DNA from 2 places in the Streptomyces sp. NPDC048584 genome. Region 2 is predicted to be linked to the other one. Evidence: predicted binding sites of a transcription regulator. Region 2 holds the regulator's gene; the other holds the start of a gene.
The links. The regulator HrcA, encoded in region 2, represses chaperone genes, less so after heat shock. The targets are predictions, from matches to a motif close to TTNGCACTCNGNNNNNCNGAGTGCNAA.

Region 1: the regulator HrcA is predicted to act here: its motif matches at 5,286-5,312, upstream of groL (chaperonin GroEL).

Annotation. Positions count from the first base shown of each region.
Region 1 is NZ_JBICWF010000005.1:120,756-128,571, reverse strand. Features, by position in the region: gene ACGFR9_RS13240 (hypothetical protein) at 1-68, shown strand, start outside; gene ACGFR9_RS13235 (MFS transporter) at 188-1,666, opposite strand; gene ACGFR9_RS13230 (NADH:flavin oxidoreductase) at 1,806-2,936, opposite strand; partial or broken gene ACGFR9_RS13225 (hypothetical protein) at 3,043-3,228, shown strand; gene ACGFR9_RS13220 (hypothetical protein) at 3,245-3,409, shown strand; gene groL (chaperonin GroEL) at 3,499-5,121, opposite strand; gene ACGFR9_RS13210 (cold-shock protein) at 5,514-5,717, opposite strand; gene ACGFR9_RS13205 (ubiquitin-like small modifier protein 1) at 6,148-6,423, opposite strand; gene thrC (threonine synthase) at 6,544-7,816, opposite strand, start outside.
Region 2 is NZ_JBICWF010000004.1:408,684-416,499, forward strand. Features, by position in the region: gene ACGFR9_RS12180 (16S rRNA (uracil(1498)-N(3))-methyltransferase) at 1-442, opposite strand, end outside; gene ACGFR9_RS12185 (nitronate monooxygenase) at 439-1,485, opposite strand; gene dnaJ (molecular chaperone DnaJ) at 1,850-2,989, opposite strand; gene hrcA (heat-inducible transcriptional repressor HrcA) at 2,989-4,005, opposite strand; gene ACGFR9_RS12200 (MBL fold metallo-hydrolase) at 4,177-4,911, shown strand; gene ACGFR9_RS12205 (DUF3097 domain-containing protein) at 4,946-5,761, shown strand; gene ACGFR9_RS12210 (Uma2 family endonuclease) at 5,739-6,317, opposite strand; gene hemW (radical SAM family heme chaperone HemW) at 6,418-7,650, opposite strand; gene ACGFR9_RS12220 (SpoIIE family protein phosphatase) at 7,678-7,816, opposite strand, start outside.

The DNA.
Region 1 (7,816 bases), on a different contig from region 2:
AGTTCACGGACTACGAGGTACTACGAGTCTGGGGAACCCCGATGAGCACGGACCTGGAAACCCCGTAAGCACCGAGGGGCGCGGGGAACTGCGCAAAAAAGAGGGGTCTGGGGGCGCAGCCCCCAGGGACGGGAACGGGAAGGGGCGGCGGGGGCGAAGAACCCATCCACGCCACCCCGCCGCCGCCTTACGCCTTGACCGCCCCCACAGCCTCCCCCGCGCCCTCGGCACCCGCGGCCGCCGCTGATTCCTCCCGTCGCCGCGGAATGAACGCGGCGATGACAAACCCGAGCAACGCCGCCCCGGCCCCCAGCGCCAGCACCGTCCGGAACGCATCCTCCGACGGCAGCGCGAAGCCCCCGAACGCGGTGGTCATCTGAGCCAGCACCACACCGGCCACCGCACTGGCGACAGACGTACCGATGGACCGCATCAGCGTGTTGAGCGCGTTCGCCGCCCCCGTCTCCGACGCCGGCACCGCCCCCATGATCAGCGTAGGCATGGCCCCGTACGTGAACCCGATCCCCGCCCCGATGACACACGACGCCAGCACGAAGTGCCAGACCTCGCTCATCAGCACGACGTTCAGCCCGTACCCCGCGGCCACGATCAGCGCGCCGATCATCAGCGTCACCTTGGGCCCCTTGGCCCGCGACACCAGCGCGGACACCGGCGCCAGCGCCATCATCACCAGACCGGAGGGCGCCATCACGAGGCCCGCCATGAGCAGCGACTGCCCCAGCCCGTATCCGGTCTCCTCCGGCAGCTGCAGCACCTGCGGGATGACCAGGGACATGGAGAACATCGCGAACCCGATGGCGATCGAGGCGAGGTTGGTGATCAGCACCTGCGGCCGGACGGTGGTCCGCAGATCCACCAGCGGCTGATCGGTACGCAGCTCGAAGAGGCCCCAGCCGACCAGGATCAGGACGGCCGCCGCGAACAGACCGAGCGTGGTCCCGCTGGACCACCCCCAGTCACCGCCCTTGGAGATCGCCAGCAGCAGAGAGATCAGCCCGGCCGCCATCCCCACCGATCCGGGCAGATCGAACCGCCCCCCGGTCCGCACCTTGGACTCCGGGACGAGGGAGGCCACCGCGACCAGCGCGACGACACCCAGCCCGGCCGAGATCCAGAACAGCATGTGCCAGTCGAAGTTGTCGGCGATGAGCGCGGCGATGGGCAGCCCGAGCGCTCCGCCGACACCGAGCGAGGCGCTGATCATCGCGGTGGCGGAGCCCAGCTTCTCGGCGGGCAGTTCGTCGCGCAGGATGCTGATGCCGAGCGGGATCACACCGGACGACAGGCCCTGGAGGGCACGCCCGACGATCATCGGGACGAGGGAGTCGCTGAGTCCGGCGACGACGGAGCCCACGACCAACATGCTCATGCTGACCAGCAGCATGCGGCGCTTGCCGTACATGTCGCCGAGCCGGCCCATGACGGGCGTGGCGACGGCGGCGGCGAGCAGGGTGGCGGTGATGGCCCAGGCGGCGTCCGCGGCGGAGGCGTTCAGATACTGCGGCAGTTGCCCCACGATCGGGATGACCAGGGTCTGCATCAGCGAGACGACGATGCCGCCGAAGGCCAGTACGGGCACCACGGCGCCGGTCCTGGGCGGCGCGGCGGTGCCGGGCGTGGGCGAACGGTCGAGTGCGTCGGGCATGAGGGAGGTCTCCGTCGGGACTCGGGGCAATACTTGACTCAAGCAACTTTAAGGCGATTGATTGACTTAAGCAAATTAATACGGGATGACAAACGGATGGCGCCCCCGCGTCCGGAGGCGCCACCCGCCACTGGCCGGCTCAGCTCAGCGTCTTGAGCGCCGACCCCTCGTACGGCGTCAGTTCGTCGAAGCGCCCGGCCAGCACCTTGGCCGCCCAGTTCGGGTCCTGGAGCAGCGCACGGCCCACGGCGACGAGGTCGAACTCGTCGCGCTCCATCCGGTCGAGCAGGTTGTCGATGCCGCCGAGTGCGGCACCCTCCCCCCGGAAGGCCTTGAGGAACTCGCCGTCCAGTCCGACGGAACCGACGGTGATGCTCGGCCTCCCGGTCAGCTTCTTCGTCCAGCCGGCCAGGTTGAGGTCGGAGCCCTCGAACTCCGGGAGCCAGTAGCGGCGCGTGGACGCGTGGAAGGCGTCGACACCGGCCTCGGCGAGCGGGGCGAGGATGGCCTCCAGCTCCTGGGGCGTCTCGGCGAGCCGGGCATCGTAGGCGTCCTGCTTCCACTGCGAGTAGCGGAGGACGACCGGGAACTCCGGCGACACGGAGTCGCGCACCGCGGCCACGATCTCCGCCGCGAACCGGGCGCGCGCGACCGGGTCACCGCCGTAGGCGTCGGTACGGCGGTTGGTGCCGGACCACAGGAACTGGTCGACGAGGTAGCCGTGGGCGCCGTGCAGCTCCACGCCGTCGAAGCCGATCCGCTCGGCGTCGGCGGCGGCCTGTGCGAACGCGCCGATGACATCGTCGATGTCGGTCTGCGTCATCACCCGGCCCTTGCCCTCGGTGCCGTCCGTGCGCACCCCGGACGGACCGACCGCCGGAGCCTGCGGGTACGGCTCCTGCCCCTGCTCGCGAACCATGCCGATGTGCCAGAGCTGCGGCACGATCCTGCCGCCCGCCGCGTGCACCGCCTCGGCGACCTTCACCCACCCCGCGAGCTGCTCCTCCCCGTGGAACCGCGGCACCCGGTCGCTCTGCCCGGCCGACTCGTGTCCGACGTACGTGCCCTCGGTGACGATCAGCCCGACACCGGCGGCGGCCCGGCGCGCGTAGTACGACACCACGTCCTCCCCGGGCACCCCGCCCGGCGAGAACATCCGGGTCATCGGCGCCATGGCGATGCGGTTGGGAACGGTCAGACCGTTGATGGTGACGGGCCGGGACAGAATCCCGGCGGCTCGAGCGGTGGCGTCCGGGGAGGCGACGGTCACGTGGGGGCTCCTCTGTTTCGAATACCGGTCAGTATGTGTACATGCATTAAATGCATCTACGGCACCAACGGGAAGGCGGGGGGAGGCATTCCCTCACTCCCCAGACGTGACTCCGCTCACGAAGCGACCGTGCGCCCGAGGCTCCGCCTTCATCGACCGGCTCACCGACGGCGCCGACATCTCCGTGAAGACGCTGGCCAGGACGCTCCCGTACGGGCAGTGCGCGCTGCGGACCGCTCTCAACAACTGTCAGCGCACGGGCCACTTGCGCCGCGGCCGGGAAACCGTGGCGGCGAGGGCGACCGCCGGTGGCACACGTCGACCGCGACAACTACACGGTCAGGGTCTACAGCGAGCCCAAGAACGGCCGCTATCAGCAGTCGCCGTCATACCCCTGGGGGACCGGCGTCGTACTCCCTGCCCCCGTGGACATCACCCTCGACACCGAGGAGCTCAAGGAGTACGCGGACTGACCCCGCCCACGCCCGAGGGCGGCACCCCCTGTCGGAACAGGGGGTGCCGCCCTCGGTCGTACGGCGGACGGGTCCGATCCTCGGGAGGATCAGAAGTCCATGTCACCGCCCGGCATGCCGCCGCCGGCCGGGGCCGCGGACTTCTCCGGCTTGTCGGCGATGACGGCCTCGGTGGTGAGGAAGAGCGCGGCGATGGAGGCGGCGTTCTGCAGCGCGGAACGGGTCACCTTCGCCGGGTCGATGATGCCTTCCTTGACCAGGTCGACGTACTCGCCGGTCGCGGCGTTCAGGCCGTGGCCCGGGGTCAGGTTGCGCACCTTCTCCACCACGACACCGCCCTCGAGGCCGGCGTTCACGGCGATCTGCTTCAGCGGGGCCTCGAGCGCCAGCTTCACGGCCTGGGCGCCGGTCGCCTCGTCACCCTCGAGCTCCAGCTTCTCGAAGACCTGGGAGGCCTGCAGCAGGGCCACGCCGCCACCGGCGACGATGCCCTCCTCGACGGCCGCCTTGGCGTTGCGCACGGCGTCCTCGATGCGGTGCTTGCGCTCCTTGAGCTCCACCTCGGTGGCGGCACCGGCCTTGATGACCGCGACACCGCCGGCGAGCTTCGCCAGGCGCTCCTGCAGCTTCTCGCGGTCGTAGTCCGAGTCGCTGTTCTCGATCTCGGCGCGAATCTGGTTCACGCGGCCCTGGACCTGGTCGGCCGAGCCGGCACCGTCGACGATGGTGGTCTCGTCCTTGGTGATGACGACCTTGCGGGCCTTGCCCAGCAGGTCGAGCGTCGCGTTCTCCAGCTTGAGGCCGACCTCCTCGGAGATGACCTCGCCGCCCGTGAGGATGGCGATGTCGCCGAGCATGGCCTTGCGGCGGTCACCGAAGCCCGGGGCCTTGACGGCGACGGACTTGAAGGTGCCGCGGATCTTGTTGACCACCAGGGTCGACAGGGCCTCGCCCTCGACGTCCTCGGCGATGATCAGCAGCGGCTTGCCGCCCTGCATGACCTTCTCCAGGAGCGGGAGCAGGTCCTTGACGTTGGAGATCTTGGAGTTCGCGATCAGGATGTACGGGTCGTCGAGGACGGCCTCCATACGCTCCATGTCGGTGGCGAAGTACGCCGAGATGTAGCCCTTGTCGAAGCGCATACCCTCGGTGAGCTCGAGCTCCAGACCGAAGGTCTGGGACTCCTCGACGGTGATGACGCCTTCCTTGCCGACCTTGTCCATGGCCTCGGCGATGAGCTCGCCGATCTGGGTGTCGGCGGCGGAGATGGAGGCCGTGGAGGCGATCTGCTCCTTGGTCTCGACATCCTTCGCCTGCTCGAGGAGCGCACCGGAGACGGCCTCGACGGCCTTCTCGATACCGCGCTTCAGAGCCATCGGGTTGGCACCCGCGGCAACGTTGCGCAGGCCCTCCTTGACCAGGGCCTGGGCGAGAACGGTCGCGGTGGTCGTACCGTCACCGGCGACGTCGTCCGTCTTCTTGGCGACTTCCTTGACCAGCTCGGCGCCGATCTTCTCGTACGGGTCCTCGAGCTCGATCTCCTTGGCGATGGACACACCATCGTTGGTGATCGTGGGGGCGCCCCACTTCTTCTCGAGGACGACGTTGCGGCCCTTGGGGCCGAGCGTCACCTTGACGGCGTCCGCGAGCTGGTTCATGCCGCGCTCGAGGCCGCGCCGCGCCTCCTCGTCGAACGCGATGATCTTGGCCATGTGAAGTGGTCCCTCCAGGACTGGGGGTGATTCCTTCGGACCGCGCCCGCGCCCGCGACGGACGGCTCGCCGGCCTTGTGGTTCCTTGCCCCACACGACCTGCGGGCCTCACCGACCCGGTCCTTACGTTGTCACTCTCACCTTCAGAGTGCTAACGCCAATGATTAGCACTCGACCCATGCGAGTGCAAGCGCCTATGGGTAGTACAGGGACGCGCTCAGCCGCCCGCGAACACGGCGCGCCCCCCGCGCGGGCACGCGGCGGGCCCGGCGCGGCACCCCGCGGGCAGGGCACAGACACGGCGCGAGCAGGGCGCGGGCACGGCGAAGGGCCCGCACCCCGGGGGGTGCGGGCCCTTCACCGGCAGAAGATTCTTTCGGCTGATAGCGCGTTCAGGCGCTGAGACGAACCATGTCGGCCTGCGGGCCCTTCTGACCCTGCGAGATCTCGAACTCGACCCGCTGGCCTTCTTCGAGGGTGCGGTAGCCGTCCATCTGGATCGCGCTGTAGTGGACGAAAACATCCGCACCACCGTCGACCGCGATGAAGCCGTACCCCTTCTCCGCGTTGAACCACTTGACGGTGCCCTGAGCCATGCCTAACTCCCCTATTACTGGCCCTTGCACGGATCCGCACTTCGCGGATCCGGGTCAGACCTCACCCCCCAACGGTTGGGGGCGTGCGCCGGAACGCGTCGACCGCGGCTGAATGTATCTGCCCAACTGCCGTCTGCAACAGGTCAATCGGACGAGAAATCTGGACGACACCGGTCCGGAATGTGGCGAGAATTCGCCTGAATTCAGGGCAAGCCGGACCGGACAATCAGCGCAAATGCCGTGGAAGGGGCCCGCACTTTGGCTACATCCAGTCGGGCTCGCGGCAGAAATCAAGGGTTCCCGATCAGTGGATCGGGGGCGTGTTCCCCAACTCTACCGCGCTCAATCCCATGGAATTGCCCCCTCCGCTTCTCTTACGGAGGGGGCAAAGTCCCAAACGCTCGGTCATCGTCATTACCGACGGTAATGATCAGCCTCCGGCCACCGCCGGAATGATCGAGACGCCGGCCCCGTCCGGAGTGGCCGTCTCCAGCCCCTGCTCGAACCGCACGTCGTCGTCGTTGACGTACACGTTCACGAACCGCCGCAGCTTGCCCTGGTCGTCCAGTACCCGGGCGGCGATCCCGGTGTGGTTCTTCTCCAGATCCGAGATGACCTCGCCGAGGGTCGCCCCCTCGGCGCTCACTTCGGCCTGCCCACCGGTGTAGGTACGCAGAATGGTAGGAATCCGTACGGTAACGCTCACAACAAAACCTCCGGTCAGGTGACTTACCCAGGGGGCGCGGGGCTGTATCGACATGCGGCTGCCGCCGCGTGGGCGCGATCAACCCCCGCCGACCCGCGGACGAGGACGAGAGAACGGCCGCTAGGCCAGCCCGGCCTCACGGAACGACTCGAGGCTGGGACGAATCGTCGCCGTCATCCCCGTGCCGGCGACCGCGTCCAGCGTCTTCAGACCATCGCCGGTGTTGAGCACCACGGTGGTCAGAGAAGGATCGAGCGCCCCGCTCTCCAGCAGCTTCCGGGTGACCCCCACGGTCACACCCCCCGCGGTCTCCGCGAAGATCCCCTCGCTCCGGGCGAGCAACTTGATCGCGTCGACGATCTGCTCGTCCGTGACGTCCTCCACCGCCCCGCCGGTACGGCGTGCGATGTCCAGGACGTACGGCCCGTCCGCCGGGTTGCCGATCGCCAGCGACTTGGCGATCGTGTCCGGCTTCTGCGGACGTACGACGTCGTGCCCCGCCTTGTACGCGGTGGAGACCGGCGAGCACCCCTCGGCCTGCGCGCCGAAGATCCGGTACGGCTTGTCCTCGACCAGACCGAGCCTGATCAGCTCCTGCAGCCCCTTGTCGATCTTCGTGAGCTGCGAGCCGGAGGCGATCGGGACGACGAGCTGGTCGGGCAGCTCCCAGCCCAGCTGCTCGCAGATCTCGTACGCGAGGGTCTTGGAGCCCTCCGCGTAGTACGGCCGCAGGTTGACGTTGACGAACCCCCAGCCCTCGCCGGCCGGGTCGCCGATCAGCTCGGAGCAGAAACGGTTCACGTCGTCGTAGTTGCCCTCGATGCCGACGAGTTCACCGCCGTAGACGGCGGCCATGACGACCTTGCCCTGTTCCAGGTCGTGCGGGATGAACACACAGGACCGGAAGCCGGCGCGGGCCGCGGCGGCACCGACGGCGCCGGCGAGGTTGCCGGTGGAGGAGCAGGACAGGGTGGTGAAGCCGAAGGCGCGGGCGGCCTCGATGGCCTGCGCGACGACGCGGTCCTTGAAGGAGTGCGTCGGGTTGCCGGAGTCGTCCTTGACGAACAGCTTGCCGGGGTCGACACCCAGCTCACGGGCGAGGTTGTCGGCCCGGACGAGCTTGGTCCAGCCGGGGTTGATGTTGGGCTTGTCCGCCACGTCCGCCGGGACGGGCAGCAGCGGCGCGTAGCGCCAGATGTTCGCGGGTCCCGCTTCGATCCGCTTGCGCAGTTCCTCGGTGTCGTAGGCCGAGAAGTCGTAGGCGATCTCCAGCGGGCCGAAACACTCCTCGCAGGCGAAGACGGGGCCGAGCGGGACGCGGTGGCCGCACTCGCGGCAGGAGAGCGCCGCTGCGGGGCCGAGGTCGACCGCGGAATCGGTGGTGCTTGCAACA
Region 2 (7,816 bases):
ACCGCACCCGCCGCGACTGCTTCCCCGCCTCCCGGGCCGTCGCCCGCCACTTCCCGAGCGACTTCGCCCCCCGCTCGCCCTTCCACTGCGTGACGCACCGCGACGCCGCCCACGGCACGATGACGTCGACCCCGACCTCGGTCATCGTCTCCACGGCCACCTCACCCCGGTCCCCCTTGGGCAACGCCTGGACGACGGTCAGCCGGGGCGTCTCCGCCGGCTCCTCCACGACCTCGCCGAGCCGCACGACCAGCCGGTCCTTGCCCTCGGCGGCGTCCACCTCGCCCTCGGCCCAGCGTCCCGCGCCGTCCGTGAGGACCACGACCTCACCGGCCCGCAGCCGCTTCACGGAGACGGCGTGCCGTCCCTCGGGCCCGTCGAGGACGTAGCGGCCGGAGCCGTCCGTGGCGAAGTCGTCGACGACGAACACCGGCGCGGTCATCGGGCGGCCTCCAGTTCGGCGGCCAGCAGCTCCACCAGCTGTCCGGCGGGCAGTTCGCGGGCCATACGGTGGCCCTGCCCCGCCCACAGCGCCATCCCCTGCGCGTCCCCGGCCCTGGCGGCGGCCTTGCGCAGGGGGGCGGTGAGATGGTGGACGTCGGGGTAGGCGGCGGGCGCGTACGGGCCGTGCTCGCGCAGAAAACGGTTGACCAGGGCGCGGGCCGGCCGGCCCGAGAAGGCGCGGGTCAGCTCGGTGCGGGCGTACAGGGGGTCGGTGAGGGCGCGCTTGTGCAGGGAGTGCGCGCCGGACTCGTGGGCGGCGAGGAAGGCCGTGCCGAGCTGGGCCGCGTCGGCGCCGGCCGTGAGGACGGCGGCGATCTGGCCGCCCCGCATGATGCCGCCGGCCGCGACGACCGGGATACCGACGGACTCCCGGACCTGGGCGACGAGGGAGAGCAGTCCGACGCCGGAACGGTCCGTGTCCGGGACGTCCCGGTGGGTGCCCTGGTGGCCGCCGGCCTCCACACCCTGCGCGATCACCGCGTCCGCGCCGGCCCGCTCCACGGCGCGGGCCTCCTCGGCGGTGGTGGCGGTGACCAGCGTGAACGTGCCGGCGCGGCGCAGGGCGTCCAGTGCCTCGCGGGACGGGACGCCGAAGTGGAACGACACCACCGGCACGGGGTTGTCCAGCAGTACGGCGAGTTTCGCGTCGTAGCCGTCGTCACGGCCGCTGTCGGGGTCGCCGAGCTCGGTCTCGTACCAGGATGCCTCGCCGGCCAGCTGATGGGCGTAGACACCGACGGCGGCCGGGTCGGGTGTCTCCGGCTGCGGCAGGAAGAGGTTGACGCCGAAGGGGCGGGAGGTCAGTCCCCGCAGCTGCTTGATCTCCTGGTACATCCCGTCCGCCGTCTTGTACCCGGCGGCCAGGAAACCGAGTCCGCCCGCCTCGGACACGGCGGCGGCGAGCTGCGGCACGGCGACACCGCCCGCCATGGGTGCCTGCACGACGGGGTGCGGGCAGATTTCGGTCAGTACGGAGGACATGACCGCATGTTGTCACGTCCCCCGCTCGACTCCGAACCTGCCCTTCCCCTTGGCATAAGCCACTTTCGCCCGGGGCACCGAAGCCGACGTCAGCGGCCGTTGAAAGCGTCCTTCAGCCGCGAGAAAAGCCCCTGCTGCCCCGGCTGACTGCGCCCGCCCGGGGGACAACCCCCGGACCCCCGGCAGACCCCCCGACGTCAACCGGACAGCACCGGCGGGCCGACGTCAGCGGCCGTTGAAAGCGTCCTTCAGCCGCGAGAAAAGCCCCTGCTGCCCCGGCTGACTGTGCTCGCCCGGGGGACAACCCCCGGACCCCCGGCAGCAGACCCCCCGACGTCAACCGGACAGCACCGGCGGGCCGACATCAGCGGCCGTTGAAAGCGTCCTTCAGCCGCGAGAAAAGCCCCTGCTGCCCCGGCTGGAACTGTCCCGTAGGCCGTTCCTCCCCACGCAGTTTGGAGAGTTCACGCAGCAGGCGTTCCTGTTCCGGGTCGAGCTTCGTCGGGGTCTGGACCTCCACGTGGACGATGAGGTCGCCCCGGCCGCCGCCGCGCAGGTGGGTGATGCCCCGGCCGTGCAGCGGGATCGACTGGCCGGACTGGGTGCCGGGCCGGATGTCGACCTCCTCCATGCCGTCCAGCGTCTCCAGCGGCACCTTGGTGCCGAGGGACGCCGCCGTCATCGGGATGGTGACCGTGCAGTGCAGGTCGTCGCCGCGCCGCTGGAAGGTGCTGTGCGGGAGTTCGTGGATCTCCACGTACAGGTCGCCGGCGGGACCGCCGCCGGGCCCGACCTCGCCCTCGCCGGCCAGCTGGATCCGGGTGCCGTTGTCCACACCGGCCGGGATCTTGACCGTGAGGGTGCGCCGGGAGCGGATGCGGCCGTCGCCCGCGCACTCGGGGCACGGGGTCGGGACGACGGTGCCGAAGCCCTGGCACTGCGGGCAGGGGCGGGACGTCATGACCTGGCCCAGGAAGGACCGCGTGACCTGCGAGACCTCACCACGGCCACGGCACATGTCACAGGTCTGCGCGGTGGTGCCCGGAGCGGCGCCCTCGCCGCTGCACGTGGTGCAGACGACGGCCGTGTCGACCTGGATGTCCTTCGTCGTGCCGAACGCCGCCTCGTCGAGCTCGACGTCGATCCGGATCATGGCGTCCTGGCCCCGGCGGGTGCGCGAGCGCGGCCCGCGCTGCGACGCCGTACCGAAGAACGCGTCCATGATGTCGGAGAAGTTGCCGAAGCCGCCCGCCCCGAAGCCGCCCGCGCCACCGCCGCCGCCCGCCTGGGAGAGGGGGTCGCCGCCCAGGTCGTAGACCTGTTTCTTCTGCGGGTCGGACAACACCTCGTAGGCGGCGTTGATCTCCTTGAACCGCTCCTGCGTCTTGGGATCAGGATTGACGTCCGGATGCAGCTCGCGGGCGAGCCGCCGGAAGGCCTTCTTGATCTCCTCCTGCGACGCGTCGCGGCGTACGCCGAGTACGGCGTAGTAGTCCGTGGCCACTACGACTCCGCCAGGATCTGTCCGACGTACCGTGCCACTGCGCGTACCGCTCCCATCGTTCCCGGGTAGTCCATGCGGGTCGGTCCGACCACGCCGAGCTTGGCAACAGCCTCGCCGCCCGAACCGTAGCCCACCGACACGACGGACGTGGAGTTGAGTCCCTCATAGGCGTTCTCGTGCCCGATGCGCACGGTCATGCCCGAATCCCCCGCCTCCCCAAGCAACTTGAGGAGCACGACCTGCTCCTCCAGCGCCTCGAGGACGGGCCGGATCGTGAGGGGGAAGTCATGTCCGAAGCGGGTGAGATTGGCGGTCCCGCCGATCATCAGCCGCTCCTCGTTCTCCTCGACGAGCGTCTCCAGCAGAGTGGAGAGCACCATCGAGACCGTACCGCGGTCGTCCGCCTCGAATGCTTCGGGGAGGTCCTCGACCAGGCTCGGCACATCGGTGAACCGGCGGCCCGCGACCCGGCTGTTGAGCCGCGCGCGCAGGTCCGCGAGCGACTGCTCGCCGAACGGCGCCGGGCAGTCGACCAGGCGCTGCTCCACCCGGCCGGTGTCCGTGATCAGCACCAGCATCAGCCGCGCCGGGGCCAGGGACAGCAGTTCCACGTGCCGCACCGTGGAGCGGGTCAGCGACGGGTACTGCACGACGGCGACCTGCCGGGTCAGCTGCGCGAGCAGCCGCACGGTCCTGGCGACCACGTCGTCGAGATCGACGGAGCCGTCGAGGAAGTTCTGGATGGCCCGCCGCTCGGGCCCGGTCATCGGCTTCACGCCGGCGAGCCGGTCGACGAACAGCCGGTACCCCTTGTCGGTGGGGATGCGCCCGGCACTGGTGTGCGGCTGGGCGATGAACCCCTCGTCCTCCAGGGCCGCCATGTCATTGCGCACGGTGGCCGGGGAGACGCCCAGGTTGTGCCGCTCGGTGAGGGCCTTGGAGCCGACGGGCTCCTCGGTGCCCACATAGTCCTGGACGATGGCGCGCAGCACCTGGAGCCTGCGTTCACTGAGCATCGCGCACACCTCCAGAAGCCTTCCCGCGCGGTACCTTCCCTGTCCGCCTGGCACTCTTCGCACGCGAGTGCCAGACTTCCCCGCCCAGTGTACGGCCGGGGGGTACACCCCGGGCAAGGCCGGTCCCCGCGCCGCCGCGCCGGGCGTCGTCGTCTCCGATAGCGTCCCGTCGTGACCGTGACTTGGGAAGAGTCGGGATGGGAGCAACTGGCGCCCGGGGTGGGGCGGTGCCGGCTGCCGGTGTGGGACTGCACGGCGGGGCTCGTCGTGGGCGCGGACGGGGTGCTGCTCGTGGACGCGGGGTCCGGACTGGGAGAGGGCGCGCGGTTGCGGGCCCAGGCGCTCGCGCTCACCGGCCGTCGTGTGACGCATCTCGCGCTCACCCACCCGCACTTCGATCATGTCCTCGGTTCGGCGGCCCTCACGGGCGCGGAGGTGTTCGGCGCGGTGGGCATGGAGACGGTGCTGACGGCGCGCGGGCGGGCGGAACTGCGCGCGGACGCGGTGCGCCACGGGCTGGACGCGCGGGTGGCGCAGGAGGCCGTGGACGCGCTGGTGCCGCCACGGCACCCGGTGTCCGGCGAGTGGACGCTCGACCTCGGGCCGGACGGCGGGCGGCAGGTGCTGCTGGCGAACGTGGGCCCCGGGCACACCGCCCATGACCTCGCGGTCCTCGTCCCCGGTTCCCCGGAGGTCGTGTTCTGCGGCGACCTGGTCGAGGAGTCGGGCGAACCGCAGGCCGGCCCCGACGCCGTGCCGTCGCACTGGCCGGCCGCGCTGGACCGGCTGCTCGAGCTGGGCGGTGAGGACGCGCGGTACGTGCCCGGGCACGGCGCGGTGGTGGACGCGGCGTTCGTACGGGCCCAGCGGGACGCGCTGGCGGCGCGTTTCGGCGTGTCGGACTGATCGCGGCGGGCGGGCTCCTCGTATCGTCGTCGGAATGCGCCAGTACTCCGCCGATCTGACCCCTCCGTGGAAGAAGCCGCAGCCGGTCCCCGAGGTCGCGGCCGAGCCCGGCCTGGTGGTGGAGGAACCCGGTACCGGCTTCTGCGGCGCGGTGATCCGCTGCGAGGCGGGCACGGTGACGCTGGAGGACCGCTTCGGCAAGCACCGGGTGTTCCCGCTGGAGCCGCGCGGTTTCCTGCTGGAGGGGCGGGTGGTGACGCTGGTGCGTCCGTCCGCCGCCGGTCCGGTACGTCCCGCCCGTACGGCGTCCGGCTCCGTCGCCGTTCCCGGCGCGCGGGCGCGGGTGGCCCGCGCGGGGCGCATCTACGTCGAGGGGCGGCACGACGCGGAGCTGGTCGAGAAGGTGTGGGGCGACGACCTGCGCATCGAGGGCGTGGTCGTGGAGTACCTGGAGGGTGTCGACGACCTGCCGTCGATCGTCGAGGACTTCGCCCCCGGCCCCGACGCGCGGCTGGGCGTCCTGGTGGACCATCTGGTGCCGGGCTCGAAGGAGTGGCGGATCGCGGAGGCGGTCACGAGCGAGCACGCGCTGGTGGTGGGGCATCCGTACATCGACGTCTGGGAGGCGGTGAAGCCGGCGTCCGTGGGGATCGCCGGGTGGCCGCGGGTGCCGCGGGGGCGGGACTGGAAGACGGGGGTGTGCGAGGCGCTGGGCTGGCGGGTGGCGAACACCGGCGAGGCGTGGCAGCGGATCCTCGGCTCGGTGCGCTCCTACAAGGACCTGGAGCCGCAGCTCCTCGGCCGGGTGGAGGAACTGATCGACTTCGTCACGGGCGATGATGTGGCTTGACGCCCTTGTAGGTACCGAACTCGGTGGTGTCCAGTTCGACGCCCAACTGTTCCAGTGGCAGCGGCGCCCCGAACCTGGTGACCCGCTGTACCTGATAGTCGGCGCCCTCGCCGCGCCCGGCCGGCTCCGAGTAGAGAACGCACTGCGCCATGATCGGGTCGATGATCAGGTATGCGGGTACTTCACCCGCAGCGTAGATCAGACGCTTGACACCGTAGTCCCGGTCCACGCTGGTCTTCGAGACCACTTCCACGACCAGCGTGACAATCTGGGACGGCAGAAGGCGCCCGGAGTCAGGACCGACACCCACCTTCATGACCACGAGATCGGGTACGGGCTCGCTGGCCTCGTCAACAATGTCGACGTCCTGGGTCTGGAGCCGCTCCCACTGCCGGTACGGAATCTGGTCCATGAGACACGTGACGATCCGGTTGTGCACCAGATCAGGGCTGGCCATCATCACGATTTCTCCCCGAAGCAACTCCACCTTGAGCCCCTCGGGTGGCTCGAACCCCGCGAAGAACTCCGCGACTCCACGTTCGTCCACAGCCGTCATCTCCGTGGCCCTCCACATCCGCCGCGCACTGTCGGCGGCAGCCTACGAAACAGGTTAGGGGCCGAACCCCCGTTCCGCAGTGATTCACTCCCCCGAGTGATCAGTCCACCAGGTCCCTGACCACGGCGTCCGCCAGCAGCCGGCCGCGCAGAGTGAGGGCCGCGTGGCCCTCCTCGTACGGGCCCCGCTCCAGCAGTCCGTCCGCCAGCGCCTGCCGAGCCGCCTCCAGTCCCGCCTCTTTCAGCAGTGACAGCGGCACGCCCTCCCGCAGCCGCAGCTCCAGCAGGATCCGCTCGACCCTCCGGTCCTCGTCCGACAGGACCTCGCGGCCGGCCCCGGGCGACCGTCCCGCCGCCAGTGCCCCCGCGTACGCCCCCGGATGCTTGACGTTCCACCAGCGCACGCCCCCCACGTGCGAGTGCGCGCCCGGCCCCGCGCCCCACCAGTCGGCGCCACGCCAGTACAGCTCGTTGTGCAGGCAGCGGCCCGCGTCCGAGGTGGCCCAGTTCGACACCTCGTACCAGTCGAACCCCGCCGCCGACAGCGTCTCCTCGGCGATCAGATACCGGTCCGCGTGGACGTCGTCGTCCGTCATCGGCACCTCGCCCCGCCGGATACGGCGGGCGAGCTGCGTGCCCTCCTCGACGATCAGCGCGTACGCGGACACATGGTCGGGGCCGGCGCCGATCGCCGCGTCCAGGGACGCCCGCCAGTCGTCGTCGGACTCCCCCGGGGTGCCGTAGATCAGGTCGAGGTTGACATGGCCGAAGCCGGCCGCGCGGGCCTCGGCGACGCAGGCCTCGGGGCGGCCGGGGGTGTGGGTGCGGTCGAGGACCTTCAGTACGTGCTGCCGGGCGCTCTGCATGCCGAAGGAGATCCGGTTGAAGCCGCCGGCGCGCAGGGTCGCGAGATAGGCGGGGTCGACCGACTCCGGATTCGCCTCCGTCGTCACCTCGGCGTCCGGCGCGAGGCCGAACTCCTCCCGGATCGCCGCCAGCATCCGTACGAGATCGTCCGCGGCCAGCAGCGTCGGCGTACCGCCTCCGACGAAGACCGTGCGGACCTCGCGCGGGTCGTCGCCCAGCACCTTGCGGGCCAGGCGGACCTCGTCGACGAGGGTGTCGGCGTAGTTGTCGCGGGAGGCCAGTACGCCGCCGCTGCCGCGCAGCTCGGTCGCGGTGTAGGTGTTGAAGTCGCAGTAGCCGCAGCGGGTCGCGCAGTACGGGACGTGCAGGTAGAAGCCGAGGGGGCGCTCGGCGGCCCCGGCGAGCGCGGAGGCGGGCAGCGCGCCGTCGGCGGGGACGGGCTCGCCGTCGGGGAGTGCGGAAGGCATGTGCTCCATTGTCCCGCACCGGCCGCGTCACTCCGCCTGGAGCACCAGGAGGGCGAGATCGTCGGCGGGCGGGCGGGCCCCGAACTCGTGCACGAGCCGGGTGATGCGTTCCGCTATCGGCTCCGCGTGCAGGCCCGCGCATCCGGACAGGGCGGTGGCGAGTCCG